3 regions of the Paenibacillus sp. FSL H3-0302 genome follow, and region 1 is predicted to be linked to each of the others. Evidence: predicted binding sites of a transcription regulator. Region 1 holds the regulator's gene; each other region holds the start of a gene.
What was found. Region 1 encodes NrdR, which represses ribonucleotide reductase genes. Its sites were predicted from a motif close to AACACNATATATNGTGTT; they were not measured.
Positions count from the first base shown of each region.

Region 2: a site for NrdR is predicted at 4,132-4,149, ahead of nrdI (class Ib ribonucleoside-diphosphate reductase assembly flavoprotein NrdI). Genes of this name have one in related genera too.
Region 3: a site for NrdR is predicted at 2,122-2,139, ahead of MHH50_RS10940 (adenosylcobalamin-dependent ribonucleoside-diphosphate reductase). Genes of this name have one in related genera too.

Region 1 is NZ_CP150284.1:2,222,184-2,229,659, forward strand. Features, by position in the region: gene polA (DNA polymerase I) at 1-2,049, shown strand, start outside; gene mutM (DNA-formamidopyrimidine glycosylase) at 2,102-2,938, shown strand; gene MHH50_RS09675 (manganese efflux pump) at 3,070-3,816, shown strand; gene coaE (dephospho-CoA kinase) at 3,826-4,422, shown strand; gene MHH50_RS09685 (lytic transglycosylase domain-containing protein) at 4,419-4,982, shown strand; gene MHH50_RS09690 (alpha/beta-type small acid-soluble spore protein) at 5,067-5,285, opposite strand; gene nrdR (transcriptional regulator NrdR) at 5,450-5,926, shown strand; tRNA gene MHH50_RS09700 (tRNA-Ala) at 6,177-6,252, shown strand; tRNA gene MHH50_RS09705 (tRNA-Lys) at 6,263-6,335, shown strand; gene MHH50_RS09710 (MarR family transcriptional regulator) at 6,690-7,148, opposite strand; gene MHH50_RS09715 (SDR family NAD(P)-dependent oxidoreductase) at 7,314-7,476, shown strand, end outside.
Region 2 is NZ_CP150284.1:1,588,293-1,595,768, forward strand. Features, by position in the region: gene MHH50_RS07075 (hypothetical protein) at 191-550, shown strand; gene nrdF (class 1b ribonucleoside-diphosphate reductase subunit beta) at 615-1,574, opposite strand; gene nrdE (class 1b ribonucleoside-diphosphate reductase subunit alpha) at 1,614-3,698, opposite strand; gene nrdI (class Ib ribonucleoside-diphosphate reductase assembly flavoprotein NrdI) at 3,685-4,044, opposite strand; gene MHH50_RS07095 (helix-turn-helix domain-containing protein) at 4,448-6,097, opposite strand; gene MHH50_RS07100 (sensor histidine kinase) at 6,128-7,476, opposite strand, start outside.
Region 3 is NZ_CP150284.1:2,494,134-2,501,609, reverse strand. Features, by position in the region: gene MHH50_RS10940 (adenosylcobalamin-dependent ribonucleoside-diphosphate reductase) at 1-1,967, opposite strand, end outside; gene MHH50_RS10935 (SNF2-related protein) at 2,354-4,099, shown strand; gene MHH50_RS10930 (YqhG family protein) at 4,096-5,160, shown strand; gene MHH50_RS10925 (hypothetical protein) at 5,318-6,340, shown strand; gene MHH50_RS10920 (YqzE family protein) at 6,416-6,604, opposite strand; gene MHH50_RS10915 (N-acetylmuramoyl-L-alanine amidase) at 6,788-7,476, shown strand, end outside.

The DNA.
Region 1 (7,476 bases):
GGATCAGTGGAAGGTGTCTTAGCTGGAACCGGTGAGCTAAAGGGTAAAATGAAAGAGAAACTGGAAACCCATGCGGAAGATGCGGTGATGAGTAAAAAATTAGCGACCATCTATCGCGAAGTACCGCTTGAGCATTCGTGGGAAGACATGGTCTTCAATGGAATTTCAGCAGATACAGCTGGACCAGCGCTTGCCAAGCTGGAATTTAAATCATTGTTGGAACGTTTGTCACTTAGTGCCTACGCTCCTGTTGCCGAGGGTGAGGGGAGTACTGCTGAAGTAGAAGCTGCGGCACTTGATATTACGATCGTAAGTGAAGAAGAACTTAAGGGGCTCAGTGAAGCCCTGGCTGATATTTCGGCGCTGCATGTGGAATCGTATGGAGATAATCCGCATCGTGCCGAGGTAATCGGAATAGGATTGTCCTCTCTGGAGCGGCATTACTATGTGCCGTTTGAATTACTGCATAAACCGGCCGCTGCGAAGCTGCGTGATTGGCTAGGAGATGAAAAGGCTCCGAAAAGTGGATATGATCTTCACCGCGCTGATTTGGCTCTACACTGGCAGGGAATTGCTTTTGCAGGTGCAGCCCATGATGTGCAGCTGGCGGCTTATTTGCTTGATCCTACGGAGGCTAATCAGAATCTAAATGATCTCACTGCTAAATATGGCTTGCCGCGGCTCTCTCCTGATGAAGAGGTATTTGGTAAAGGTGCCAAATACAAAATCCCTGAGCTTGAAGTTTTAGGAAATCACGTTGCACGAAAGAGTGCAACGGTTCTTGGAATCGCACAGAAGCAACAGCAGGAGCTGGTGGAGACCGCAATGACAGGGCTATTCGAGGATCTGGAAATGCCTTTGTCACGGATTTTGGCGGATATGGAGAAACAGGGGATTGCAGTCAATGCTGGTGATCTTAAAGAGCTTGGAAAAGAATTCGAGGCGCAAATTTCTAAATTGGTCAGTGAAATATACGAGATTTGTGGCACTGAGTTTAATTTGAACTCACCAAAGCAGCTGGGTGAAATCTTGTTTGTAAAGCTAGGTCTGCCTGTCGTCAAGAAGACGAAAACGGGTTATTCCACGGATGCCGAAGTGCTTGAGAAACTGGCGCCATACCACGATGTGGTGCGTTTGATTCTGCAATATCGCACAATTGCAAAGCTGCAATCTACCTACGTAGAGGGGCTGCTTAAAGAAATTTCCCCGAACACAGGGAAGGTGCATACATTCTATCGGCAGACAATTGCCGCTACAGGACGGCTCAGCAGCCAATTCCCGAACTTGCAAAATATCCCGATTCGTCTAGAGGAAGGACGCAAAATCCGCAAGGTATTCGTTCCGTCCGAACCGGGCTGGTCCATCCTGGCAGCCGACTATTCGCAGATCGAACTGCGAGTGCTGGCGCATATTTCAGGTGATGAGCGGATGAAGGAAGCCTTTCTGCATGATATGGATATTCACACGAAGACAGCGATGGATGTGTTCGGTGTGACCGCGGAACAGGTGGACAGCAATATGCGCCGTGCCGCAAAAGCCGTTAACTTTGGGATCGTCTACGGGATCAGTGATTACGGTCTCTCGCAGAATCTGAATATTCCGCGTAAGGAAGCCGCGCAATTTATTGAACAGTATTTTGAGGTTTATCAGGGTGTGCGCCGCTATATGGACGATATTGTAGTGGAGGCACGAAAGTATGGTTATGTGACCACATTGCTCGAACGTCGCCGTTATCTGCCGGAGATTAATGCGAAGAACTTTAATCTGCGCTCTTTTGCGGAGCGGACAGCAATGAATACACCTATACAGGGAACAGCAGCGGATATAATCAAGCTGGCGATGGTGCATATGGACAAGGCATTATTTGATCGTGGGCTTAAGAGCCGTATGCTGCTTCAAGTACACGATGAGCTTGTATTCGAGGTGCCAGAGGATGAAATGGAGCTTATGAAGACGCTTTTGCCGGAAGTAATGGGTGGAGCCCTGAAGTTATCTGTGCCGCTTAAGGCAGAGGTCAGCTTTGGAAGTAACTGGTACGAGGCGAAATAGACTCCCTTTAAGGTGTGCATATCAGCTATAATGTAGTTGAGGTGAAGACATCATGCCGGAATTACCGGAAGTAGAGACAGTCAAGAGAACACTTAATGAGTTAGTTAATGGAAAGCAGATAGAGAATGTAACCGTCCGGTTGGCGCGGATTATTCAGCGTCCGGATGATATTCAGGCTTTTGCCCACCTGCTGGCAGGTCATAGCATTGTAAAAGTTGAACGAAGAGGAAAGTTTTTGCGTATTGTGCTGGATGGTCTGGTGCTTGTGTCACATTTACGGATGGAAGGCCGTTACGGACTTTTTTCAAATGATGACCCACTGGACAAGCATACACATGTGATTTTTCATTTTACGGATGGAACTGAGCTGCGTTACACGGATGTTCGCCAATTCGGGACAATGCATCTTTTTCAGATGGGAGAAGATCTTCAGCTGCCGCCTTTAAATAAGCTGGGGCAGGAGCCGCTGGAGCCTTCTTTTACACCGGAGAGGTTTAAGCAGATCGTGTCCGGTAAAAGCACCAAAATTAAATCGCTGCTGCTTAATCAGGAATATATCGTCGGCATCGGCAATATTTATGTAGATGAGTCGTTGCACCGTGCGGGTATCCATCCTGAAGACAGCGCCAAAGCGCTCACGGACAATCAATTGGACAAGCTGCATCATGCTATTGTAAGCACGCTGGCCGAAGCGGTTAACGCCGGAGGTTCATCTGTTAAGTCATATGTTAATGGCCAAGGTGAGAGCGGTACGTATCAGCAGCAGCTATTGATTTACGGTCGTAAAGATCAGCCGTGTAGTAACTGCGGAACGATGATTGAGAAGACGGTTGTAGGCGGTCGTGGCACGCATTATTGTCCAAATTGCCAGCGTCCGACTGTTCACTGAATTTGCTGAAATAATAAGGTTGGCACCCACTACTTGTCCCGCCCATATACTGTGTGAAGAATGCTTAATAGAGAACGGAAGCTGAAACGATAAAATTTCAGTTTTCCGGTTCTTCACAGGAGGGATTGCGGGTGCTCAGCCCATTATTTTCACTGCTATTGCTAGCGTTTGCCTTGAGTTTGGATGGTTTTGGTGTAGGAATTACATATGGGCTGCGTAAAATGAAAATACCACTGCTCTCCGTTCTGATTATCTCGCTCTGTTCGGGGGTAGTTATCTGTGTATCGATGCAGGTTGGGGTTTTGCTTGCCAAGGTAGTGTCTCCGAATGCAGCTTCTATAGTTGGTGCGGTTATACTTGTGCTAATGGGATGCTGGTCGCTTGTTCAGATGCTGATGCAGAAAGAGAAAGATGCAGATGGCGGACGTAAAGCTGAAACGGTAGATAAGGTCTCATTTTCCGAGCAGGCTTGGGCAGAGGTAGCTGCTGATTCTGAAGCGGGTACAGAACCTGTTATGAATGATGAACCGTTGAAATCAGCTGTTTTTTCACTTGAGCTTCGCCGTTTGGGGATCGTAGTACAGATCTTGCGTACCCCGTCTTCTGCGGATATGGATGCCTCAGGAAGCATCTCTTCGATGGAAGCGATGATACTTGGGATTGCGCTCTCTCTGGATGCTTTTGGGGCTGGACTTGGCGCAGCGCTGCTTGGCTTCAATCCGATATGGACATCACTTACAATAGCTTTGTTTAGTGGTACATTTCTATTGCTGGGTATGAAGACTGGACTTAGATTTGCCGGGAACTACTGGATGAAGCATGCTGCCGCATTACCAGCGTTATTATTAATTGCAATGGGAATACTGAAGCTATTATGAGGTGAGTACATGATTATAGGCTTAACCGGAGGAATCGCATCCGGAAAAAGCACAGTGTCTGCACTGCTTGTGAACAAGGGAGCGAGGCTGGTTGATGCCGATGTGATCGCCAGAGAAGTTATGCTTCCCGGGCATGAAGTGTTGGCTGCTGCTGCTAAGCAATTCGGAAAAGAGATCCTTTTTCCGGATGGAACACTGAATAGGGCCAAATTAGGTGAAATCGTCTTTCAAGATCCTGTGGCCCTGCAAACCTTGAACAATTTGACGCATCCTGCCATCCGGCAGGAAATCAAAGACCGTATGTACAGCATGGAGCAGGAAGAGCCGAAGCGGCTTATTATTGTGGATATTCCGCTTCTTTTTGAATCAGGGCTTGAGACCCTGTTCCATGAGATTGTAGTAGTGTACGTTCCCCGTGAAATGCAAATTGCTCGATTAATGGAACGTAATAGGCTCTCTTTAGAAGAAGCAGAAGCGCGATTGAATGCACAGATGGATATTGAACAGAAACGTAATAAAGCGGACTACATCATCGACAACAGTGGCGATCTTGCGTACACTGAGCAACAGGTTGCTGTTTTTTGGGACAGGCTGGGTTTATCATGAAATGGCTACGTAAAAAAAGAGTACTGCTTCTGCTATTTGTGGGTTTTACGGCAATATTGTTTCTGAGTACTAACTGGATGTCGTGGTTTTATCCCATCCATTTTAAAGATGAGATTCGCAAGCACAGCATCACTTATGAGATAGACCCGTTTCTTGTAACCGCGATTATTCGTGTAGAAACGAACTTTAAAACTGGACGAGAATCCAAAAAAGGCGCACTAGGGCTGATGCAGCTTATGCCGGATACCGCGAAGTGGGCGCTGGAAAAGGCCAAGCTTCCAAACGTATCTATGGAAGAACTCAAGCATGAGCCTTCGGCTAATATTGAACTGGGTACATGGTATCTTTCAACTTTATCCCGTCAGTTCGAAGGTAAACGTACAGCAATTATCGCAGCCTATAATGCTGGGCCCGGAAAAGTTCAACGCTGGTTGGACGAAGGGGTCTGGGATGGGACAGATGCAACCATTAAAGATATTCCCATTGGTGAAACCAGGCATTATGTACAGCGCGTTAATTATTACTATGATCAGTACACGGACATTTACAAAGAATTTTAATTTCTACCGTGTTATGTATAAAAAGAAGTATTAAACGACCTGTAGGTCGTTTAATACTTCTTCAAAAAGCTTATGTTGGTCAGGTTATTTGTATTGACCTGCCAGTTGTTGTTCTGCCAGGGTTACAAGACGTTTAGTGATGTAACCACCGATCGAACCATTTTCATAAGAAGTTTTATTGCCTTGGTAACCATCTGGGGAAAGCGTGATTCCTAGTTCTTGGGCAACTTCGTATTTAAGTTGTTCCAAGGCACCGCGGGAATTTGGAGCTACAAGGTTATTGGAGTTGTTGCTTTGGCTCATTGCTGTTCACCTCCTCTGTTGGTAACTGTATTATGTGCCGGACTTGCCATTATCATTACAAGAAAAAAACGGTGATTTCTGGAAATAATAAAAAAGCCGTTCAAAAGCCGGATTTATAACGTGCCGGGACCCATACCATTATGTAATAGGAAGTGATGAAGCTTATGAAATGCCCTTACTGCGATCACACAAATACTAAAGTGCTGGACTCGCGACCAGCGAATGAAAATAAGTCAATCCGTCGTAGGCGTGAATGTGAGCGTTGCAGCAAACGTTTCACTACTTTTGAAATGATTGAAGAAACGCCACTCATTGTAATTAAAAAAGACGGCAGCCGTGAGGAATTCAGTCGTGATAAAATACTCCGTGGTCTCATCCGTGCTTGTGAGAAACGGCCGGTTTCTGTGGAACGTCTAGAAAAGATCGTGTCCGAGGTTGAGAAATCTCTGCGCGGCATCGCCGTTGCGGAAGTGGAAAGCCAACAGATTGGTGAATTCGTGATGGAGCAGCTCTACCCAGTAGATGAAGTGGCTTACGTTCGTTTTGCGTCCGTATATCGCCAGTTCAAGGATATTAATATGTTCATGAAGGAACTCAAGGGGCTGCTATCCAAGAGTACGGGAGAATTAGAGGGATTATAGGGTTTTGTCCAGTTAGGGCGTACAGCCAATCCTAGGGTCTGTTAGGAGTGCTTGTACTGGTTTTTTTCCTCTGAGTTTTGAGCGGGCAATTTGAGTGGAAAAATGAATTTTAAAAAAAGTGTTGACATAGAGGGCGATTTTTTATATTATATAGAAGTCGCCTACGACGCTTGAGTTTATCGGAACAACTCAATTACGACCAAACTAAAATTAAAAAATGTATGATTACATACATCTGAAATTTCAGTTTGGGGCCATAGCTCAGCTGGGAGAGCGCATCGCTGGCAGCGATGAGGTCAGGGGTTCGATCCCCCTTGGCTCCACCAAACATCATATGGACTCTTAGCTCAGTTGGTAGAGCAGTAGACTCTTAATCTATTTGTCCAGGGTTCGAGCCCCTGAGAGTCCATCCTAAAGAAACGGCAGAAATGCCGTTTTTTTGTTGTTTGGGGAAGAGTGACTTTTTATTTGGTTTTGATCGTGGTATAGTTTGGGTAGATAAAACGTACAATGCAAAGAGAGTCGTGCGGAAACACGACTCCCAGTGCAATAGCCGCTTTTAAGGGCGGCGGCTTCGGAAGTTTAGTCAGGAAATAGACCGCATTCCTTTACGAGAGGGCGGTCTATTTCTTTTTGAGGTAGTTGAGCAATGCAATAATGAACATGCCGAACATGAACATCAGTGACAATTGCTGGCTCCAATTACAGACAATCCATATCTAAAGAAACAGCAAGATGCTGTTTCTTTTTTTGTTCCCATTTATTAATTATCATTAAATCCATTAAACTCCTGAAGCATTTGAATAAAGGTTTCAAGCTGTTGATTATCCCATTGAGCTATGCGCTCATAAAATATGAATTCCTTATCCTGCAGCGCATCAAAGGTTTTTTGTCGTCCAAGTTCAGTGAGTGTAAGAAGGATGGCTCGACGATCATTAGGAGAGTCTTCTCTTCTAACATAACCCAAATTTTCGAGTTGCTTGATGAGACGGCTGACTGAACTACGATCCATAGCCGTTGATTCTGCCAACATAGAGGCGCTTGTTGGTCCATAAGAGTACAGCCAACGGACTATATGGAAAGCAGCAGGCTGTATAGATGAATCGAAAGCGGCAGCAGTTCTGACATTTAGGGCATGCGAAGCGCTAATGAGAGCACTAATTTGTCCACCTAGCTTCAGTTCTAATTGTCCTCTCAACGTGTCTTTACGTTCAGTATTCATTGTTTTAACCACCTACCCTTGTATTTTAAAGTTGTCATACATCTATTTAGTTGACATATGTCAATCATCAACATATAGTTGATATATATCAATTATATGATTTGGACAATACGCTGTCAAAATGAAATTGCCCCTGATGAATTCCTGATATAAAGGAGAATGTAGATGATGACAAAGCCGATTATTGTAATTACTGGAGCTACAAGCGGTTTGGGACAACTCGTTGCACTTGAAATGGCAAAGCAGGGTGCCCATCTTGTTCTGACTGCAAGGAGTAAAACCCGTTCGGAAGTAACTGAAAAAATGATAAAGGAGAGCGTACCAGCAG
Region 2 (7,476 bases), 630 kb from region 1:
AGGAAATAGATGTCATTAACTATTGATTGTAACGATATGGCATCATTTAAACAAGGCAGTTTGTTCCAAACCCAGTTGCCAAAAGTAGAAGTTACTGAAAAGCCTGGGCAGAAATTTTTTGTCTGTTGGAGTTACATACATTACTTTCTATTATTAAAAAATAACTATTAAAACTTGGAGGAATACAATTATGTCATACACAATTAAGTACAACAAAAGTGAAAACCACATCGATGTAGTATCTATCGATTTTTCTGCTGAGGATGTTCCAGGATACTTGAAAGATTTTGAGAATATCATGAAGCTTGTTAGTCCTAAATTTACGGGTACAACTGATGTAACTGAATCTGCAAGTGTACTTTCCCCTGAAGTTGCAGCAATGTTGGCTCCAACAGGTGAGATGGCGAAAGCAGCTGGCCAAGCAGGATGGGCTTATGTAACTAAAAACCCAATTTGGAAAATGCAATTGAAACGTATTTTTGGCAGAGATTTTGCTGATGCTTACGATACCTATGAAGAAGCTAGAACAGTACTGAAAAAATTGCAATAATCTAATAAATAGAGTTAGCAAAAAGTGCGGAGAGCTTTCTCCGCACTTTTTGTTTTATCTATATTTAAAATTGAAAATCTTCATCCTTCAGTGGCTCCACATTAAGCGCCCGGACATATCCGTTGCCTTTCTTCGAGAAGAAGTCATGCTGCTTGGTGTGGGTGCTGATCCCGTTCTGTACAATCGGGTTGATCTCTTCCTCGTCAAATAGCGGATCATGGCCCAGATTCATCATCGCTTTATTGGCATTGTATCTTAGGAAAGTCTTAACCTCTTCCACCAATCCGATAGGGGCATAGATCTGCTCGGTATAACGCTCTTCATTCTCATGCAGCAGTCGAAGCAATTCTACCAGCGTATGGTGAAGTTCGCGTTGCTCGTCTTCTGGGAGCCCGTCAAAGATCTCCTGTGCCAGCACACCGACATATACCCCATGGATGCTCTCATCCCGTAGAATAAGGTCGATGATCTCACCGCTGCAAGTCATTTTGCCCTGCCCAGCCAGATATAGGGGATAGAAGAAACCACTGTAGAACAAGTAGCTCTCGAGCAGCACGGAGGCTGCCATGGCGAGGTACAGGTCTTTTGGTGAGTCTATGTTTTTGTAATATTGTGAGATGGTCTCCGCTTTGAACTGGAGGAAGGGGTTCTCTTCTACCCAGCGGAATACACTGTCGATCTCCTCTGTAGAGGACAAAGTGGTGAAAATACTGCTGTACGATTTGGCGTGAATTTGTTCCATCATACCCATGAAGCCCAGTACGGCTTTGCGTTGAAGGCCTTCGACATGCTCCATAATCTGTGGCATTCCGACTCCGCCTTGAATCGTATCCAGCAGTGTCAGACCGCCCAGCACCTTCATATAGGAGTCCTTTTCTTGCTCACTGAGCGTGAGCCAGGACATTTTATCATCGGATAATGGAATTTCATCGTCCGTCCAGAATTGCATAATGTTCTGATTCCAGAACATCAATGAGAAATCGTCGTCGGGACGGTTCCAGTTAACGGCTTGGATAGCGGTCATAATATTGCAATCTCCTTTTCTGCGGCTATAGCCTTCCTTTTAGATCGAGCAGGTGAGGCATTCCTCGACGGACAGCTTTTTGGTCCGGGTGTAATACAGCGACTTCAAGCCTTTATGCGCCGCATACAGGTAGGAGCGGGCCAGTTCTCTGGTGGAAACATCACTGTTAACATGCAGAACGGTCGAGATACCCTGGTCGATATGGGGCTGAATTTCCGCGATCAGATCGATTACCTTGAACTGGTCCATCTGATAAGCCGATTTATAGAAAAATACATTGTCCGGCCGCAGGTACGGCATCGGATAATAAGTAGTTGAATTAGCGTAAGTCCGAGTCTCAATCTGCTCAACAATCGGCATAACGCTTGAAGTGGCGTTTTGGATATAGGAAATGCTGGCTGTTGGCGCAATTGCCAAACGGTAAGCATGGTATAGGCCATTTGTTTTTACTGCATCCCGCAATTGTTCCCAGTCTGCTGGGGATGGGATATAAATATCTCCGAATAATTCTTGTACCCTTGGGGTAACCGGGCGGTAATCGGTAGTCAGGTAACGCTCGAAATAAGCTCCCGTAGCATAATCAGAAGCCTCAAATCCATGGAAAGATCGGCCCGTGGCGGCAGCGATTTCCATGCTTTTCTCCAGCGAGTGGAAATTCATAGTCATAAAGAAGGTCCGGGCAAAATCGCGGGCCTGCTCGCTTTCATAAGCAATGTTGTTCTTAGCCAGATAGCCGTGCAGATTCATGACGCCAAGACCGACAGAGTGCATTTCCTTGTTTGCTTTGGCTACGCCTGGGGCATTGGAAATACTGGTCATATCGCTAACAGCGGTCAGGGCGATCATGCCCTCATGTACGGATTCACGGATTTTGCCATGTTCCATCACGTTAACAATGTTCAAGGAAGCCAGATTGCAGCTTACATCGCGGCGGATTGTACTCTCCTGTCCGTAGTCGGCAATCTCTGAGGTCTCCTGCAGCTGAAAGATTTCAGTACAAAGGTTGGACATTTTGATCTGTCCGACGTTTTTCAGGGCATGGGCCGCATTGGCATTGCTCTTGTTCATGATATATGGATAGCCAGATTCCAGCTGGATCATGGCAATTTTGGTCAGCATATCCCGTGCGCTCATAGCTTTCTTCTTTTTGACACGTGGATCGGCCAGCAGCTTATCATACATGTCATCCAGATCCATATCGTCGAGATGCGTGCCGTAGGCTTTGTACACACTGTAAGGAGCAAATACATGCAGCGCTTCATTGTCCTTCGCCAGCTTATAGAAGCGGTTTGGAATAATCAGGCCGATGGACAGGGTTTTGAGTCTTGTTTTTTCGTCGGCGTTGATCTTCTTGCTGTCAAGGAATTCCAGAACGTCCCAGCCAAAAATGTTGTAATAGGCTGCTCCTGATCCTTTACGTTGACCCATCTGATCTGCATAGGAGAAGCCGTCTTCCATCAGCTTGAGTACAGGTATAATTCCCTTCGCAGCATCCTCAACACCCTTGATAGTTTCACCACGGGAGCGTAGCTTGGATAGGTTAACGGCCACACCGCCACCGATCTTCGACAACTGCATGCAGGTATTCAGCACATAGTTGATGGAATTGAGCGAGTCGTCCATTTCGATTAGGAAGCAGGAGACGAGCTCACCACGCCGGCTCTTACCGGCATTTAAGAAGGTTGGTGTCGCAGGTTGCAGGCGCTGTTCCATCATCGAACGGGCAAGTACCCCCGCAGTATCGGCGTTGCCGCGTCCCAGGTGAAGGGCGACTGCCGCCACACGGTCCGGGTAATGCTCCAGATATTGTTTACGGTCATTGGTTTTTACAGCGTAATCCGTGTAGAATTTCGAAGCTGCCATATAAGATGGAAAACTGAAGTTGTAGGCATGGCTAATCTGGTAGACTTCTTCAATTTCCGCCGTGCTGTACTGATCGTAAAAATTCTCGTAGAAATCCTGTTCAATCATATAATCAACCTTGGCTTTTGTATTCGCAAAAACCAGACTCCGGCGCTCTACATCCCGCATAAATTCGGCTACTGCCTCAAGATCTTTGTCTAACTGAAAGAAGCCACTTTCGTCTCTCTTCATCAACATGTTGTTTAATTCAATATGCCGCAACCCGGCTCACCTCCTGTTTAATCCGTTCTACATCGCCAAATGTACCCGATAACTCAAATTTACCGATAACGGGCACGTTATACCGATCTGAAATCAAGTCCGCGCTGTGCGCGAACAGCTCGCCCCAGTTCTTATTGCCGCTGGCGGCGATGCCCTTCAGATTGGCATTATTGTTCTTCAAGAAAGTAGACACCTTTTCTGGAATCTGTCCAAAGCCGGTGGTATATGTAATAAGCACATAGGGCTCATCAATCGTCATATGCTCCTCAATCTGCACAGCCGGCAACTTAAGTTTGCTGATGAAGCGTCTGACATTTCCTGTTTTTGAATCATACGCGACTAGCATGGTGTCTGTCCCCCTGTAAATATTAAAAACTATTGAAAATAGTATGAAAACTGAATGGATAAGCTATAAATTCTGAAAAATCGTATCTATACTATATTTAGTGTGCGTTGTTTATTTTAATTACTATATGTTGAAAAGTCAATATGGGAACAGCAGTCTTAATAGCTGGGAAAGTGTCTCGTAAGCGGTTTTTTGGTAGACTTTTAGGGCAGAAAGACCGGAGTATTAGCATTTTGCTAGTTTAAAAATAAAAATAAAAAAATTGCAGGAATAAGGGTGATACTTAGGGATGCTGCTGAGGGTGATGGCAAGCCAATAAATCTGCAAGGAACAGAGCCTGCTCCTTGCAGATTTATTGGCTTTATTTTTGCGAAGTGGGATTATTCTTAATAATCTCTTGATCTCAAGAACGGTTGTTCACTCCGAGGCTTCGGTCAGATGGTGAATCTGCTTTAAGTTGCTGCATGTATTCCCTGGGGGAAATTCCGGTTACCTTTTTGAAAACTTTACTGAAATAGAAGGCACTCTCATATCCCAGCTTCTGTGAGATTTCGTAGATGCGACCTTCCCCACGTGCCATCATTTCTTTGGCTGTCGTGATTTTGATCTCCGTGATATATTCCACATAGTTGACCTTGGCAACCTTGGAGAAAAGGTGGCTCAGATAGTTGGGACTGAAATTGAAGACATCAGCCACTTGATTGAGCGAGAGCTTAGTTCCGAGATTTCGTTTAATATACTCTTGGACATTTTTGACGAGCTGCTCCTTGTAGCTTTGTCTGCGGGTAGAGAGGATGTCTGAGCAACCGTCCCGGAACTGGATCAGCCAGCCAGCGATCTCTTCAATTGTATGCATCTGGTAGATAGCCCGGTAGCCCTCCGGTTCATTTTCGAAAATTTGTTCCACAATGTTCTCACCGTCTGCGAGCAGTGAAGTGGCCATGTACAGAATGTTGCAGGCGGCATCAGTGGCGGGAACCAGCAGGTCGGCCCGGCCGTCGAAGATTTCGATCATTTTGGAGATAATGGCGTATAAAGCTTGGGTATCCATTTCTTCAAAAGCACGGCGGATCTCTGTACGCAATTCGGAGAAATCAAACAACAGATGATCCTGCTCCAGCGACTCTCCTTCGGCAAAAAACACAAACGACTGTGCTTTAACCGCAGCAGGAAGCGCTTTTCGGGCAGCGAGGTAGCTTTCCCGCAGCAAATAAGGATCCTCGACCGCAAAGCCGATCGCGCCGATGATCCTTACATTAAAGTAGTTATGAAGTATGGAGGCCATATGGGTCAATAGCATTTCAATCTCAGGCATCCATTGCCGTGAATCCGTCCCGTTGACGGGCAGGGTTACAGCAAAATTGCGCAAGTCCAGACTGGTCACATAACAAGGTCTTATGGAAGTAAGCGTATCTTTAGCCATTTGGACGGTACTTGAGCACAGAGCAACCATTTTATCGCCGCGGGGCGGGACACTGTCTGGTCCCAAAATACGGCAAGTGCAGACTAGATAAGCAGGTTCCTTGAGCTCAAGGTTTAAATCATCTCTCTGCAAAAGGTACTGGTTTTTATTTGCGAATAAGTTATTGAACAGGCGGATGAAAAATTTATCGCGTTGAGCTTGTAGATTGCCTCTATGAGCAAGCATGGGATAGCTGTCTAGGGTTTGAAAAGCCTCCAACTGGGAAATTGCTTTCCGAATGGAGGCATCAAGTGCCTCTGGTGTCAGTTCTAGCTTCACTAGATAATCTGTGGCTTGCACTTCAATCGCTCCACGCGCGTATTCGAATTCCTCGTAGCTTGTTAAGATGATGAACAGCGGAAGCCGGCCGTGTTTTTTGCGTACCGCACTGGCAACTTCTAAGCCGCTTTTAATTGGCATTTTTATATCGCTGATTACGATGTCAGGACGTAGGGTGTCAATCATTTCTTCCTCTTGAGCCCCGTTGTGTGCAATGCCGACAATTTCTATATTATATTGCTCCCACTTCAGCATGGACTGCAAGCCGATGCAGACCAGCGCCTCGTCATCAGCAATTAACAACTTGATCAATTCCATCACATCCTTGCTTGATATGCTACTCTATTCCTTTTGCAGGAACGGCAGAAGAATCTTCATCCGGGTATATTGGCCCGACTCACTCTCAATCGAAAGACCGTAATTATCCCCAAATGCCAGGCGCAAACGTTCATTTACGCTGCGGAGTCCAATATTCTCGGGCATTTCTTTGCTTCCATCACCTGGATTCGACAGAATCGTGGAGATTTCTTCTTCCTTCATCCCTACACCATTGTCTTCAATCGTAACTAGAATATCGGCGAATCCACTTTTGGTCACCTTAATGAGAATTTCTCCTCTGCCTTTGGGCTCAATGCCATGGAAGATGGCGTTCTCGACCAGGGGCTGGAGCGTGAATCGTGGAATTAGGCCGGTTAGCAGTTCCTCGTTGTCAATCTCCTTTACCATAGAGACCGTACTGCCATAGCGGTATTTCTGAATTAGAAAATAATCATCCAGCAGGCTCAGCTCATCTTTCAGCGGCATTAGTCTACGGTTGTCTTTGGCGATGCTGCGCAGCAGTCTGGATAGTGAAGTGGTCATTTCCGCGATGCCGGTAGCATTCTGAATTGTAGCCATCCATTTGATCGAATTTAGTGTGTTGTACAGGAAATGGGGATTGATCTGACTCTGCAGCATCCGGTATTCCAGCTCCTGCTTCTGTTTCTCGTCAGCGAGCCGGCTGTCCATAAGCGCTACGATATCTTGGGACAGGCGGTTAATGCCCCGGCCGACATCGCCAAGCTCGCTGTTCCATTCGATATTGCGGTCCAGCAGGAAATTGCCCTGGGCGATCTTATCAATCCGCTTCTTCAGTTTTTCCACCGGAAGACTGATGGTACGGGTCAGATACAGCGTAATGATAGCGCTTAAGACAATAACCAGGAGACAGACGCCGAGCATAACCAGAATCCATATATTTGTCTTGGGAGCGAACAGGTCATTGGATAAAGTCTGTGACAGAATGACTCCGCTGCGTACGGGATAAGATACCACGATATGGCTCTCTTTCTCGTCCTCGAGCTTGACCATGGACAGCTCAGTTTGTGGACCGACAGGTTTATCATTGGTATAGGCCACCGGTTCATACGGCTCTGCAATGGCGATGACCTGATCGCCGATGAGCTGATAATGATGATTGCCGAGCGTCAGCAGCAGCCGGGAATTCTTCGGCAGGGAGTACCCTTTCAGCTTGTCGGTAATAACAGTGGTATTCGCTAACAGGTACACTGTTCCAACGCGGGAAGCTCCTTTGCCGTAAATAGGAAAAACAAAAGGAATTCCGTTTGTGTTGGAGAGCGGGTCCTTGATCACCCGGTCCCATTTCTCCTCGGCATCGTTGCTAAGGCCGGTAATTTGACCGATATTGTGTA
Region 3 (7,476 bases), 270 kb from region 1:
TCTTTTTTGTCTTCCTTCTTCGTGGTTTCCAGAACTTGAACGTCACGACTTCCATCGCGGTAGATCGTAACACCCTTACATCCTAGATCAAAGGCCATTTCATATAGCTCAGCCGTCTCCTCAACCGTAAAGTCAGACGGGCAGTTCGCTGTTTTGGAAATAGAGCTATCTACCCAGCGTTGGATCGCTGCTTGCGCACGAATATGATCTTTAGCTGACAGATCCATCGAAGTTACAAAGTAGTCAGGCAGCTCTTCACCCGGATGAGCCTCCAGCCACTCTTGAGCGATTGGAACAAACTGTTCATCATAGCCAAGACGACTTTGACGGAAATATTTGAAGGCAAAATAAGGCTCAATTCCCGTAGAAGTACCTACCATTGTACCTGTACTACCTGTAGGTGCTTGTGTAATCACTGTAACGTTACGCATACCATGTTCACGAATCGCTTCGCCAACCTCTGGATACGCTTCGACTATATTTTTCATAAAGCCGCTCATTAGATATTTCTCAGTATCAAAAGCTAGGAAGGAACCCTTCTCTCCAGCAATTTCTGCCGAAGCAAGGTAGGCTTCACGAGCCATAAAGCCGTATAGCTTGTCCAGAAACTCCAACGATTCCGGGCTGCCGTAACGGATGTTCAATTTAATCATCAGCTCCGCCAATCCCATGGTTCCGAGACCCACGCGGCGTTCCTTTTTCTGATTCGCTTCATTTTCCGGGAAATGATAAGGTGTTTTATCAATTACATTGTCCAGAAAACGGACCGAATAACGGGTTGTAGTCGCAAGATCTTCCCAATCTACATCATGATTTTTCTCATCGTAGAACTTGGACAGGTTCACCGCAGACAGATTGCAGACTCCCCAGCCTGGCAGGCCTTGCTCTCCACAAGGATTCGTACAAATAATCGGGTTGAAATACCAGCTGTTAGACATCTGGTTATAGTATTCCATGAACACGACGCCTGGCTCAGCAGATTTCCATGCCGATTCAATGATCGTACGCCACACGTCACGCGCTTTTACGGTGCGATAATGGATAACGTTTTTGCCGGCAGCTTTCCACTTGTCGAGATCGCCATCCCATATTTCGTTATATTCAGGATCGGTTGTATCCGGGAATACGAGATCCCAGTCCAGATCTTCTTTTACAGCCTTCATAAAACCATTGCTCACACATACCGAAAGGTTAGCATTAGTGACTTGGCCCATCGTTTGCTTCACGGTAATGAAGTCCTCAACATCGGGATGCCAGTCATTAATCATCAGCATGAGCGCACCACGACGGCTGCCGCCTTGCTCAATAAGCCCCGTAGTATAACTAAACAAACCGCCCCAAGATACGGAACCACTGGATGAACCATTAACCCCTCTAACAATCGCACGACGAGGACGCAATGAAGACAGGTTAATGCCTACACCGCCACCACGGGCCATAATCTCCGTCATTTCAGACAATGTCTGCATGATGCCGCCACGGCTGTCTTTTGGAGAAGGGATTACATAACAGTTGAACAATGTTAATTCTTCACTAGCACCTGCACCAGCCGCAATACGTCCACCCGGCACAAGCTTCCAATCATCCAGAATTGAACGGAATTTGCCCGCCCATTCTGCTTGAAGCTCAGGTGTCTTCTCTACAGAAGCCATCGCTGTGGATAGACGGTCCCACATTTCCTCAGGAGTTTTTTCTATATTAAGGGTCAACTTTTCAACATCCGATTTCACAAGTTCGCCACTGCGCGTCTTTACAGTTACGATTCGACCACTGCGCTCCACAATTTCTCCGACTTCCTTAGTTGGAAACTTCGGATCATCTTTGGTCAGCACCAATACAACATCGCCTACTTTAGCATTGTTGCTGTCTGCATCCTTCCAAGCATAACGATCCAAAAATATTTTTTCACTTAGCCCTTCAAGGCGTTGCTTACGTTCCACTTTACTCAATAAAAAAACCTCCCGCATGTGTAGTAGATATTAGTTTCCGGTCCAAGGTATGGGCCCACAACAAAAACTCCCTTACCATCCTCCACTGCTTAACAGGTGTATGTAGGAAGCTCATCTTGTCAATAACAAATACCAGCTAAGCACTCTATAAAAAATACATTTTCAAGCTTTTGTCACAATATATTGTGTGCGTCAGCTTTTAAACTATACCACATATTGTATCGAAGGTCTTATTCGAAAATAGAGTCAAGTTGCCGAATTATCGCAAACGTTGCTGCTTTTTCTCGCTCTTGCTCTCTTTTTTAAAGGCTATCGTGAAAAATAGGAGGTTATGAATTCTCTCGTTTACGAGCATACTACTCTTACGAATGGTGATATAAATCCGAGCTTGAGGAGGCTGCATTATGACGCAATTATTCCGTAATTCTCTATCCCAGCAAGGGGGAACACCCGCGCCGATACTGCCTGTTCCTCTTTCTTTTGACCGGAATTGGTTGCAAGATCTGGAGCTCAAATTGGAAAAGGGCGGCCCTTGGGGAGACTACCGTTTATCTAAGCTTGCTGTACAAGGAGAGGAAACAGGTCTAGTAACGAGCTTCGATGAGCTGCAATGTATGAAGCATTTATCCGGCTTGTCCCCTCTTCCCCATCAGCTGGATACAGCGCATAAGGTTCTGTTCGAAATGTCAGGCCGCGCGATTCTTGCAGATGAGGTTGGACTGGGCAAGACCATTGAAGCAGGACTAGTGCTCAAAGAATATCTCGTACGCGGTCTTGTCTCCAAAGTGCTTATTCTCGTACCTGCTTCTCTAGTATTGCAATGGGTTCGTGAGCTGAATGCGAAATTTGGCATCACTGCTGTCGCTCAGAAAAAAGCCTATTCGTGGGGCAACGCCATAGTCGTCGCATCGATGGATACCGCCAAACGAGATCCTCATAAGGAAATCTTGCTGGAAAATGAATACGATATGTTGATCATTGATGAAGCTCACAAGCTGAAGAATAAAAAATCGACCAATTATCTATTTGTACAGCAATTACGCAAAAAATATTGCCTGCTGCTCACCGCGACTCCCGTTCAGAATGATCTGGGCGAACTCTTTAATCTGATTACTATACTGAAGCCGGGGCAACTTGGAAATCAGGGCGATTTTGCCTCGAATTTCGTGGTTGATAAACGCCAGCCCAAGAATGAAGGTCAACTGCGGGACGAGCTTTCGAAGGTCATGATCCGCAATCGCCGTGGTGAAGGTCCTGTTAATTTCACGAAACGAAAAGTCCGTAATATTCCCTTAGTTCTCTCCCAAGAAGAGAAAGATTTGTATAACAGTGTTACTTCCTTTGTCAAAGACCAGTATCAGGAATCCGGCGGCAATCTTAGCAGTATGCTTTCTCTGGTAACCCTTCAACGTGAGGTGTGCAGCAGCCGGGATGCCGTCTTTATCACTTTAGTTAATTTGATCAAAAAGCTGCCTGCGGATTCCCCAAAAAGAGACCGGATGATGGAGCTGCTACAGACCCTCCGTACCGTTAAAACAAACACTAAAGCTGAAACAACCTTAGCCCTCATTCAAGAAATGAATGAAAAGGTCATCGTTTTCACGGAATATCGCGCAACTCAAGAGTATTTACTACAATATTTCCGTGAACATGGGCTGATGTGTGTCTCTTATTCCGGCGGAATGAACCGTGGGAAAAAAGATTGGATGATGGATCTTTTCCGCGGCCGCGCTCAAGTTATGATTGCAACGGAAGCCGGTGGTGAAGGAATTAACCTGCAATTTTGCCACCATATGATCAACTTTGATCTGCCCTGGAATCCCATGCGCGTGGAGCAACGTATCGGACGTGTCCATCGGTTAGGGCAAGAAAATGACGTAGTGATCTACAACCTGTCTACGCAAGGCACGATTGAAGAACATATCCTGCATCTGCTGCATGAAAAAATCAATATGTTTGAAATGGTGATTGGCGGGCTGGATGTAATCCTGGAACGTTTTGAAAAGAAGGAATCGCTGGAGAAAAGTTTATACAAAATCATGCTCGAATCCCGCTCCGACGAAGAATTGCGGCATGAGCTGGACCATATTGGTGAATCCCTCAGTGAATTGACACAGGGTATTAAAAAAGAAAGTGGGACTGCGACATGACCCTCACCGCACAGGAAGTACGCAAGCATGTGATGGACTATCTTGAAGCCACTGAATGCTCCATCATTGAGGCTTCGCCCCTTCACGTAACTGTGAAATTATCACCTAGAGCTGACAAAATGCTCACCGACCGGCCGTATTATTGGGGATTCGTGGAGCGCACAGGTGTAGATCCTGAGACCCTTTCTTTCACCTTTGTTTTTGATCCGGAAAAATACGACAGTCAAGCTGCAGTAGAGGTTACCCCCATTGCAAATCGTAGTGCTGGCATTTTGAATCAAGTTGTCACCGGAAGCCTAAATACAGGTGTAACAAACGATGCAGAGGCCAGCGCTGACTTACTCGAATCCGCCTCCCCGGGCTCAGAAGCAGTGAATGCTCCATCTACTGACCCGGAGGAAAGTATCCTAGCCCGCTACTTCGGCATTGTGCCGGCACTCCCACGAATTGGGCCAGGAATGATCCGCAGAGAGGATATTATTTACGGAAGCAAGCGATTGCAACAGATTTGGAACGCCGCTCGGGACGAAGGGAAATGCCTTTACTTATTTGAGGACCCGGGCAGCAGGCAGCGAAACACGCTGTTCTCTGCCGCTTACGAGCCATGGCTTAGTGTCTGCTATAAAGTGGAGATGAGCTGCGATTTGAAACGTGAAGAACTCCATTATCTTGGCATCTCCCTAACAAAGGGAACCATCATTGATGACTTTAATGCAAAAGTTTCCACAAAAGAGATGATGCCACGCTTGCCGGAAAATGTGCATATCCAGCCTTATGAAATGACAGTAGCAGCCGCTACCGACTTATTGGAAACTCATCTTACCGCTCAGTTAGCCGAACTGGACTACACTTGGGCAGAACAGGCACGTGAGCGGCTAAGGGTTGAACTGGACATCATTGATGTCTATTATGGAGAACTGCTGAAGGAGCCTGACGAAGAAAAACGCCTAGCGACTCAAGAGCAGTATAATCGGCGTCGACAAGAGACCATTTGGCAATATGAGCCGCAAATCGCAGTTTCTGCGGTAACCTATGGACTGTTTCATCTGCGGAGCCTATAGAATGCGACCCTACTCGCTAAAAGCAGGCAAAAAAACAAGAGAACTTCCGCCTTCCGGCGCGACAGCAAGCAACAGCCTTTTTATAGCTTGTCCTCTACAATAAAAAGGAAGCTTTTTACTTTCTGATATTTCATAACAAAGAAAGGTGAACGACGCCATGAAAATAAGTGTACGGCGGAGGCTGCTTCTTGCAGGTCAAAGCTGCTTCCTCCTGCTTCTATGCATCGGACTCATCGCAACGAGCTCCGGTTCCTCTTCTGCGCTTGCCGCTTCCAGAGTAAGTGTAGTTGATTCAGTCACACAGGATTTAATACCTTTACTACGGATGGATATCTTACCTTCACCCGGTACAGTCCAGGAATTTGCCAAGAGTACACTGAACAAGCTCGCAGCAGAAGCTCCATTTACAGCCTGGAAGGACGCAGGAATAGAATATTATCCTCTGGGTCCAGGTACTCATAGCTGGCTTGTCAACGTTATGAAAGGTGAACAGCGGATCGGCTACATGATCATTTCCGCTACGGATCAAGGTGGGTATATGCTTAGCGAATATGGAGCTGGCACTTACGGACTCCCCTATAGTTTATTAGAACTGCGCCAATTTTTGGTGCAGGAAGGACTTATACCTTCATCTTATACAGGAAAAATAAAACTCACAGCCTTATATGCACCACTTCTACCCGTATGGAAAATCGTCATTGACGATAAGACAATATTTATCAATGCTTCCGTGCCGCAAGTTTTACCGTGGACGCTAAGTAAAGCGGAAGAAGTGCTTAAAGGACAGCAGACAGAAACGGATGTAATCACTAACCTAACTACTGATTTGTCTCCGCTTTCGGCCTATCAAAGCGGGGGAACAGATGATCCTTATAAAGATATCATGTGGTTGACCTCCCCAAAACTGCTTGCTGTAGGCGGTGACAATATCGCCGCACTGATTCGTCCCAAGGAAAGTATTGCTTATCAAGCCGCTGGCCAAAATGATATCGTAGGGGCACCTTTCATGATTACAGGTTATCAAAACTGGTTGCCTGCTTCGAATAAAACAAAAGCAATAAACAACATGCCTACCGTTTACGCAGCATCAGGGCCAGAAGGAAGACGGTATTTGCCACTCACTGCCTTGCAGGCTATAGGAACACTGCACAAGCTGCCCGACAGAAATATCTATAACTAAACATAACAAATAACCTTCCGCTGCCATCCTCAACAAGGCACTGGAAGGTTATTTGTTATTTGTTATTTGTGAAATTCAATCCTTGTCACTGTGGCTCCATTTGCTTCGCCAGATCGACCAACCAAGCGGAAGCATACCGAACCATTTCTGTGACCACGGCTGCTTTGTAGCCGCTCTACGAGCATGAATGGCACGCGGATCCTCGATATAAACAACTACCTTCTCAGTGATATACTTTACAAGCTCATCGCCGCCGGAAGCCATTTGTAACACCTCCTACATTGTAAGTGAATTAAGATAGCCAGCGTCGTTCCATGCTCTTAGTGTGCACCACCGAGCATATATCTAAACTCTTGTCTCGAATTGTTCGAATAGGTTTACCTATTAAAGCACAATATAACAAAGAATCTAGGGCACGAGGTTATTCACATGCAAGGAGGAGTTCATTTGAACATTGGGAGAAATAAAGCTTATTCCAAGACAGCAGCTGCAATATGCGGCTTGCGTATTACTTTAACCACAGTTGGACTTCTAATGCTGTTTATGGGGAGTGCATATGCTACTGCAACTCCATCCAAACCCGTAGTGAATGATGAACGTCAGCATCTCTTAAGCCACGGCCACCGGATGATCTTAATTGATGCAGGACATGGGGGGATCGACGGAGGAACTTCCTACGGCAACATTCTTGAGAAGGATATTACATTAGATATCTCACGCCGATTATTTCTGCTGCTGCGCAGCGATGGATTTGACGTTGCCTTAAATCGTAATGGAGATTACGCCCCAAGCGATGAGAACCGCTGGCTGCGCAGTAAATCCCGGCATCTGCGCGACCTTGCCCAGCGTAAAGAGCTAGCTGAGACATTACCAGCTACTGTAGTGGTCAGCATCCATGTTAACTGGGCACCTTCACCATCCAAGCATGGTCCGCTTGTGTTATATCGCCAAGAAGGCCGCAGCTTTATTCTTGCCCAGACCATTCAGCAACAATTAAACAGTCTCTATAATATCCAGGCTGAGACAAGACCAGGTAAACCTTTTTATTTACTCAACAAAATAACCGCCACAACCGTAATTGTTGAGGCGGGTTTTGTAAGCAGTCCGACAGATCGCGAAAAGCTGTGCACCCCTAA